DNA from 4 places in the Mesorhizobium sp. CNPSo 4684 genome. Region 2 is predicted to be linked to each of the others. Evidence: predicted binding sites of a transcription regulator. Region 2 holds the regulator's gene; each other region holds the start of a gene.
The links. Region 2 encodes LexA, which represses DNA repair genes until DNA is damaged. Its sites were predicted from a motif close to TGTTCNNNNTGTGTTCNG; they were not measured.
Positions count from the first base shown of each region.

Region 1: parE (DNA topoisomerase IV subunit B) is a predicted target of LexA. The motif match lies at 1,462-1,479, and genes of this name have one in related genera.
Region 3: recA (recombinase RecA) is a predicted target of LexA. The motif match lies at 1,028-1,045, and genes of this name have one in related genera.
Region 4: AC04SG_RS00660 (DNA recombination protein RmuC) is a predicted target of LexA. The motif match lies at 953-970, and genes of this name have one in related genera.

Region 1 is NZ_JBWLUX010000015.1:201,044-203,246, forward strand. Features, by position in the region: gene parE (DNA topoisomerase IV subunit B) at 1-1,391, opposite strand, end outside; gene cpaB (Flp pilus assembly protein CpaB) at 1,650-2,203, shown strand, end outside.
Region 2 is NZ_JBWLUX010000003.1:21,376-23,578, reverse strand. Features, by position in the region: gene AC04SG_RS03120 (molybdopterin molybdotransferase MoeA) at 1-804, shown strand, start outside; gene lexA (transcriptional repressor LexA) at 922-1,674, shown strand; gene AC04SG_RS03110 (ComEC/Rec2 family competence protein) at 1,681-2,203, opposite strand, start outside.
Region 3 is NZ_JBWLUX010000005.1:199,908-202,110, reverse strand. Features, by position in the region: gene AC04SG_RS06685 (carbohydrate kinase family protein) at 1-820, opposite strand, end outside; gene recA (recombinase RecA) at 1,104-2,203, shown strand, end outside.
Region 4 is NZ_JBWLUX010000001.1:126,329-128,531, forward strand. Features, by position in the region: gene AC04SG_RS00650 (plasmid stabilization protein) at 1-274, opposite strand, end outside; gene def (peptide deformylase) at 369-899, opposite strand; gene AC04SG_RS00660 (DNA recombination protein RmuC) at 1,003-2,203, shown strand, end outside.

The DNA of each region.
Region 1 (2,203 bases), on a different contig from region 2:
GCGCCGGCTGCGGCATTCTGCGTGCAGTCGGCGAGCTTGCCGGGTAGCCTGAGCTTGCGCACCGCGCTCTTGCGCGACACTTCCTTTTCCTGACGCCGGCGCACCCGCTCGTCGGCGCGCGCGATCACCCATTCCAAGAGCTTGGAGGCTTCCTGCGGATTGTCGGCCAGCCAATGGTCGAAGGGATCGCGGATGGCGGTCTCGACAATGCGAATGGCCTCGATCGTCGCCAGCCGATCCTTGGTCTGGCCGACGAATTCCGGCTCGCGGATGAACACCGAAAGCATGCCTGCCGCCGAGATCATGACGTCTTCGGAGGTGACGATCGAGGCGCGCTTGTTGCCGACGAGATCGGCATAGGCGCGAAGCCCGCGTGTCAGCACATTGCGGAAGCCGGCTTCGTGCGTGCCGCCTTCGCCGGTCGGGATGGTGTTGCAGTAGGAGTTGATGAAGCCGTCGCCGCCGAACCAGGTCACCGCCCATTCCAGCGAGCCGTGGCCGCCCTGCTTCTCGCTCTTGCCGGCGAAGATTTCCCGCGTCACCTGGAAGTCGTCGCCGAGCGATGCCTTGAGGTAGTCCTTCAGGCCGCCGGGGAAATGGAACTCCGCCTTGGCCGGCGTCTGGTCCTTTTCCTTGATCAGCGACGGATCGCAGCTCCAGCGGATCTCGACACCGCCGAACAGGTAGGCTTTCGAGCGCGTCATGCGATAGAGCCGCGCCGGCTCGAAGGCTGCGCCCTTGCCGAAGATCTGCTCGTCGGGATGGAAGCGGATCTTGGTGCCGCGCCGGTTGTGCACTTCGCCGAGCTGCTCCAGCCCGCTCACCGGAACGCCACGAGAGAATCTTTGGCGGTAGAGCTGGCGGCCTCGCGCCACTTCGACTTCGAGATGGTCCGACAGCGCATTGACGACGGAGACGCCGACGCCGTGCAGGCCGCCCGAGGTCTCATAAACCTTGGAGTCGAATTTGCCGCCCGAATGCAGCGTCGTCATGATGACTTCGAGCGCCGGCTTCTTGAATTTGGGATGCGGATCGACCGGGATGCCGCGGCCATTGTCGGTAACGGTCAGAAACCCGTCGGCCGAAAGCTCGACGTCGATGAAGGTGGCATGGCCGGCGACCGCCTCGTCCATCGAATTGTCGATGACCTCGGCGAACAGATGGTGCATCGCCTTGTCATCGGTGCCGCCAATATACATGCCGGGACGGCGCCGCACCGGCTCCAGCCCTTCCAGCACCTCGATGTCGGCAGCGCTGTAGCCTTCGCTGCCATCCTTGGTCGCAACGGGACGCTTCGCGGCCTGCACAAGCGGATCAGCTGGACGCGCCGTTGTCCGGGTCGGTTGGGGCTGCTTTTCCAGATTGCCGAAAAGATCGTTGTTGTCGTCCATGCCTGCCATAGAATCCGGTGCCGCGAATCACCCGCCGATACTGCCACGCTTTTCAGCGCCAAGCGACGGAAGTTCCTGTTACGTTCGGGATTAACCCCTTCTTATCCTAAAACCTTTCGATAACCAAGCCGGCGGAAATAGGTCCGTGCGGACCGGCCGGGATTCCTGAATCTTTAACCAAGCGGCCTAGTGTGGGCCTCAATAAACAAAAGACCATCAGGGTGTCAGGGGTTAGTTGTGAGGGGCAAGGCCATAACTATGATCGGAATCGCCGCCGTCTTCGGCGCGATCTCGATCTTTGCCGCGGATTTCTGGGTCAAGAGCCAGGCCAGGACCGATGCCGAGGAAAAGACGGCGGCGATCCCGGCGCCCGTGACCCCAAAAGTTGAGTTCAAGACCATTGTGGTGGCCAACACACCGCTGCGTTACGGCATGGAACTCGACCGCGCACAGCTCAGTGAAATCCCATGGTCGGAAGAGTCCGTGCCGCAGGGCGCCTTCACCACCATCAACGCATTGCTTGCCGAAGGCAGCCGTGTTGTGCTGTCGCCGATCGAGATCAACGAGCCGGTGCTGCTCAGCAAGCTGTCGGGGCCGAACGGCCGCGCGACGCTGTCCAACATGATGACGCCCGGCATGCGGGCGGTGACCATCCGCACCGACGAGATCGCCGGGGTCGGGGGCTTCGTGATGCCGGGCGACCGCGTCGACGTGGTGCTGACACGCGATGCCGGCGAAATCCAGGAAGTGGCCAAGAATGCGCAAGGCGCGGCCGGTTCGACCGTTACCTCCGAAATCGTCGTCTCCGACGC
Region 2 (2,203 bases):
CGCCGTGGACTGGATTTCTCGCAAGGCGACCTGCTCCTGCAAAAAGGTCGCGCGCTCGATCCGGCCGCATTGTCGCTTGCGGCGTCGGCCAATCATCCGATGCTCAACGTCGTGCGCCGGCCTCTGGTCGCGATCATCGCCACCGGCGACGAATTGCTGCCGCCGGGGCGTGACCCCGGTCCGGATCAGATCATCTCCTCCAACGCTTACGGCGTTGCGGCCGCCGCGCAGTCTGTCGGCGCCAAAGCGCTTGATCTCGGCATCGCGGCAGATCGCAAGGCCGAGATAGCGGCGCTGGTGCGCAAGGCTGTCGCGGCAAAGGCCGACGTCATCGTCACGCTCGGCGGCGCCTCGGTCGGCGACCACGACCTTGTGCACGATGTACTGACCGGCGAAGGCATGAAGCTCGATTTCTGGAAGCTCGCCATGCGCCCGGGCAAGCCGCTGATGTTCGGGCGTCTCGGCGACATCAGGTGCATCGGCCTGCCCGGCAATCCGGTGGCGAGCCTGGTCTGCTCGCAGCTGTTTTTGAAGCCGCTTTTGGCGCAGCTCGGCGGCCGCACGCACCGGCAGGACATCCGCCCGGCGCAGCTTGGCGCCGCGATGCCGGCCAATGACCTGAGGCAAGACTATGTGCGCGCCGTGGTGAGCGAAGAAACCGGCGCACGGGTGGCGACGCCGTTCGGCATCCAGGATTCCTCGATGCTGAGAATGCTGGCCGACGCCAACGGCTTGATCGTGCGCGAGCCCTTCGCTCCGGCCGCCGCCGCGGGTGCCGCCTGCAGCGTCCTGATGTTACGCTGAACAAAACGTCAACACATTCATTAAACTTTAAAAGGTTGCGGAACACAACTGGAACAGATAGTGTTTGTTCTGGGTTTGTTTTTTCTGATTCTGGTTTCAGGACCCGTGGGGGCCGCGATGCTGACGCGCAAACAACATGAACTTCTGATGTTCATCCATGAACGCCTGAAGGAGAGCGGAATCCCGCCGTCTTTCGACGAGATGAAGGAGGCGCTCGACCTCGCGTCCAAGTCCGGCATTCACCGCCTGATCACGGCGCTTGAGGAGCGTGGTTTCATTCGCCGGCTGCCAAACCGGGCGCGCGCGCTGGAAGTGCTGCGGCTGCCCGACTCGATCGCGCCCGGCCTCAATGCGGCGAAGAAGTTCTCGCCAAGCGTCATCCAGGGCAGTCTCGGTCAAGGTGGTCAGGGGCAAGGCGGTATCGGCCGCCAGATCAAGCCGGCCTCCTCGTCTCGTTCGATGTCGGCCGGCAATGACGACGCCGTTTCCGCGGTGTCGATCCCGGTGATGGGCCGCATCGCCGCCGGTGTGCCGATCGACGCCATCCAGCACCAGACGCATTCGATCTCGGTGCCGCCGGACATGATCATGGGCGGCGAACACTACGCGCTCGAGGTCAAGGGTGACTCGATGATCGAGGCCGGGATTTTCGACGGCGATACGGTGATCATCCGCAATGCCGATACGGCGAGCCCCGGCGAGATCGTGGTGGCGCTGGTCGACGAGGAGGAAGCGACGTTGAAGCGCTTCCGCCGCAAGGGCGCCTCGATCGCGCTGGAAGCCGCCAACCCGGCCTACGAAACCCGCATCTTCGGGCCGGACCGGGTCAAGGTGCAGGGCAAGCTGGTCGGCCTGATCAGGCGTTACTAGAGCCGGCTACTTTTCGCGCTGCTTGTAAGGCGGCAGACCGCGTGCTTCGCGTGAGAAGCGGCGTTGCTCGTGCCAGGGACGATAGGGCTTGTCGACGGCGAAACGGATCATTGGCGCTGTCGCGGCCGATTGTGGGTCGAAGAAGACGGCGGCACTGCCATCGCGGGCAAGTTGCTTCTTGGTCACGACCAGCACCAGCGAGTCGCGGCACGGATTGTAGGCGGTGGCGTCGTCGATGACGATCAGGCTGGCGTAGGCGCAGGCTGGCCGCGCTGTGTTGCGGTCTTTTGCCAGCGCGATGATGGCTCCGGCCGGGTGCCGGGCAATGCAGAGATTGCCTGTGCAATAGAAGGGCGAGCCGGGCGGCAGGTCCAGCGGGTCTAGATCGAACCGCGTGTCCGTTGCCTCGAAAATCTCGGGCGGGATTATGGTTTCCGCCCTCAGCGCGCGTTTCCAGTTGTCTGTGGTGAATTCGTTGGAGCGTTCCCGGTTGAGCGCGAGTTCGCCGCCACCAATCGGCAATGCCACC
Region 3 (2,203 bases), on a different contig from region 2:
CCTGTCGCAATGCCAGGCCGCGCAGCAGGGCAGCGATGGTAGCGCCGGCCAGCGCATCGCCGGCGCCGGTGACGTCGGCAATTTTTCTCGGCGCCGGCGGCAGGATGGAGAAGGCGCCGGCTTCGTCAAAGCCGAGCACCGGGCCGTCGCCCGCCGTCACCACGCCACTGGTGAGGCCGCTGCAGCGCAAGCCGTCGACGGTCTCGCGCTCGGTGGCATTGGCGCCGACGCCGGCCAGCACCATGGCCTCACGCCGGTTCATGAAGACCTGCGCGAGCTCCTTCAGCACCGGGATCAGCCGCACCACTTTGGCCGGCGAAATGGCGATGGCGTAGACCGGCTTGCCGGCGGCGAGCGCCACCAGCCGTTCGAGTGCCGAAGACGGGAGATTGGCGTCGCACAGCACCGCATCGGCCTCGGCGACCGCCTCGCGCACCTTGGAGCGGCGGAGCTGCTTGGGAAACGCCAGGTCGTAGAGCGCCATGTCGGCAAAGCCGGTGATCAGCTCGCCGTCGCGGTCGATCAGGGCGGTGTAGCTCGGCGTCGTGCGGTCGAGGAACACCGCCGACAGGTCGGCAATGCCGGCCTCAGCGATGGCGCGCGACACCGTCTCGCCCGCCGCATCGCCGCCGCGCATTGACATGAGCGAGGCCGAAACACCAAGCCGCGCGAGGCTGCGCAGCGCATTGAAGACGCCGCCGCCGACATCCTCGCGCATCGTCCCGGGGTTGGACGCTGCCGGCACGTAGGCGCCGGACACCTGGCCGCGCCGGTCGATATGGGCGCCGCCCACCGCCAGGATTCTTGCTGATTTCACCATGCCGGCGATATGACCTTTGTTATTTGAGCCGCACAAGCGCTACGCTGTGCGGCGGAGCTTCGCAGGCAAGCCAGCGATTCGGGCGGGGCCAAACCGCCGGACCGTCTGGCCCCATGCGGAAAGCGTCCGAAAACCAAACCACGAGACAAAAAAAGAACAAATCAGGATAAAGATTGTTTTTCAGATATTTGACCCCTCTTGCCAAACGAGAACAAAAAAGGTACAAACTGGGCAGGGATTACGGATTGTCCGGCCTTCATTGACGACCAAGGGGTGATGTATCATGGCTCAGAATTCTTTGCGGCTTGTAGAGGACAAAGCGGTGGACAAATCAAAGGCTCTGGACGCGGCGCTGTCGCAAATCGAGCGCGCCTTCGGCAAGGGCTCGATCATGCGGCTGGGTGCCAATGAGCAGGTCGTCGAGATCGAAACCGTGCCGACCGGATCGCTTGGCCTCGACATCGCGCTTGGCGTCGGCGGCCTGCCGCGCGGCCGCATCGTCGAGATCTATGGGCCGGAAAGCTCGGGCAAGACCACGCTGGCGCTGCACACGGTTGCCGAAGCCCAGAAGAAGGGCGGCATCTGCGCCTTTGTCGATGCCGAACACGCGCTCGACCCGGTCTATGCCCGCAAGCTCGGCGTCGATCTCGAAAATCTGCTGATCTCGCAGCCCGACACCGGCGAGCAGGCGCTGGAGATTTGCGACACGCTGGTGCGTTCCGGCGCCATCGACGTGCTGGTGGTCGATTCGGTTGCGGCACTGACGCCGCGCGCTGAAATCGAGGGCGAAATGGGCGATTCGCTCCCCGGCCTGCAGGCGCGTTTGATGAGCCAGGCGCTGCGCAAGCTGACCGCGTCGATCTCGCGCTCCAACACCATGGTCATCTTCATCAACCAGATCCGCATGAAGATCGGCGTCATGTTCGGTTCGCCAGAAACCACCACCGGCGGCAATGCGCTGAAATTCTACGCTTCGGTGCGCCTCGACATCCGCCGCATCGGCTCGGTCAAGGACCGCGACGAGGTCGTCGGCAACCAGACCCGCGTCAAGGTGGTCAAGAACAAGCTGGCGCCGCCCTTCAAGGTGGTCGAGTTCGACATCATGTATGGCGAAGGCGTCTCCAAGACCGGCGAACTGGTCGACCTCGGCGTCAAGGCCGGCGTGGTCGAAAAGTCGGGCGCCTGGTTCTCCTACAATTCGCAGCGCCTCGGCCAAGGCCGCGAGAACGCCAAACTGTTCCTGCGCGACAATCCCGACACGGCGCGCGAGATCGAACTGGCGCTCAGGCAGAATGCCGGGCTGATCGCCGAAAAGTTCCTTGAAAATGGCGGCCCTGAGCGCGGCGAAGACGACGGCTTCGAGGAAGAATCCGGCGCCATGTA
Region 4 (2,203 bases), on a different contig from region 2:
CGACAGGGCGTCCAAAGTCGCGTTTTCGTTCGGCTTCGATTTCATCCATCATCTGCGCAAATTCGTCGCTGATTGCGTTTTCCGATGCGAAGGCAGCGCGGATCGCATCCCAAGCCGAAAGCCCGGGCTCGGATCCGCCCTCCTTTTCCGCGACCATGCCTTTTCGCAACAGATCGATAGCCTTGATCGAGAGGCTTTGGCCGCCCTTGCGTGCCGCATGCTCGATTTCACGTTTCAACGGTTCGGGTATGTCTCTGATCAGCATATCGCCCATTGCCGCCTCCAGGATGATATCAATGATATCACACCAAGGAACGTCTCTCAATATGGAGTGGGTCGAATGTGATTTGAGGGGCTGGAATCCGGACCTATCCCACCAGCTTGCCCGGCGCCTTGTCCTTGGCGAGCTTCTTGAACTTCTTGACCACCATGTCGCGCTTCAGTTTCGAGATGTGGTCGATGAACAGCACGCCGTTGAGGTGGTCGATCTCATGCTGCAGGCAGGTCGCCATCAGGCCTTCGGCCTCGATCTCCTGCAGCTTGCCGTCGCGGTCGAGATATTTCACCCGCACCGAAGCCGGCCGTTCGACCTCGGCATAATAGTCCGGGATCGACAGGCAGCCTTCCTCGTAGACCGAGCGGGCGTCGGCGCTTGCGAGGATTTCGGGATTGATGAAGACATGCGGCGCCGGCGTCTCGTCTTCCTTGGCGAGGTCGATGACCAGCATGCGCAGCGGCTCGCCGATCTGGATTGCGGCCAGGCCGATGCCCGGCGCGTCATACATGGTCTCCAGCATGTCGTCGGCCAGTTTGCGCAAAGGCGCATCGACGCGTTCGACAGGTTTGGAAACCTGGCGCAGGATGGGATCGGGAAGGATGATGAGCGGCTTGATCGACATGGCGTCTCACCTAAGACGTCATGCGAAAAGCGTCAACCGGGGCGGTTTGCGCGCGTTCACGTTTTGATCTGTGCCAGACCGGCGAATCGGCTATGCTGGCGACATGAACGACCTTAACTCCATCCTTTCCGAACCTGTGGCCCAGCTTGGCGCCACGACGATCACGCTCGGCCATGCGCTGGTCTTCGGCGCGATCGTGTTTCTCGGCCTGTTCCTGGCGCTGGTGGTTGCCCTATGGCGGTCGGCCAGGGCGCGCACCATCGCCGCCGCGGAAGCCGCCGAACACGCCCGCGACGCCGAGGCGCGGATGGCCGGCATTTTGCAAAGCCAGGCCGAGATGCAGGGCCGCATGGGCGCCATCGCCGAGGTGTTCGGCGCCAGGCAGGCCGAACTTAACCAGTCGATCGGCCAGCGCCTCGACGCCATGACCGGCCGCCTCGGCCAGACCATGACCGAGCAGACCAAATCGACGCATGAGAGCCTGGCGAAATTGCAGGAACGGCTTGCGGTCATCGATACCGCGCAAGGCAACATCCAATCACTTGCCGGCCAGGTCGTGCAGTTGCAGGCGATCCTGTCCAACAAGCAGACGCGCGGCGCCTTCGGCCAGTCGCGCATGGAGGCGATCGTCGCCGACGGCCTGCCGATGGGCGCCTATGAATTCCAGGCGACGTTGTCGAATGGCAGCCGCCCGGACTGCCTGATCAGGATGCCGAATGGCGCTCCGTCGCTGGCCATCGACGCCAAGTTTCCGCTCGAAGCCTGGAACGCCATCCGCGCCGCCGATGGCGCCGACTTGCAGAAGGTCGCGGCCCAGGCCTTCCGCCGCGACATCGAGATCCATGTCCGTGACATCTCGGAAAAATATTTGATCCAGGGCGAGACGCAGGACACCGCCTTTATGTTCGTGCCGTCGGAATCGGTGTTCGCCGAAATCCACGAGAATTTCGACGCCGTTATCCAGAAGGCGCACCGCGCCCGTGTCATCATCGTTTCGCCGTCACTGCTGATGCTGTCGATCCAGGTCATCCAGGCGATCCTCAAGGACGCCCGCATGCGCGAGCAGGCACATCTGATTCAGGGCGAGGTCATCCGCCTGATGGAAGACGTCGCGCGCGTCGACGAGCGGGTGCGCCGGCTGCAGACGCATTTCACCCAGTCGGCCAAGGATATCGACGACATACTGGTGTCGACGTCGAAGGTGACCAAACGCGGCCAGAAGATCGAGGCGCTGGAGTTTGGCGAAAGCGAAGCTGAAGTGCGCGGCGGCGGGCCCGCCAAGGCCGAACCCGGGGTGCGGGTGG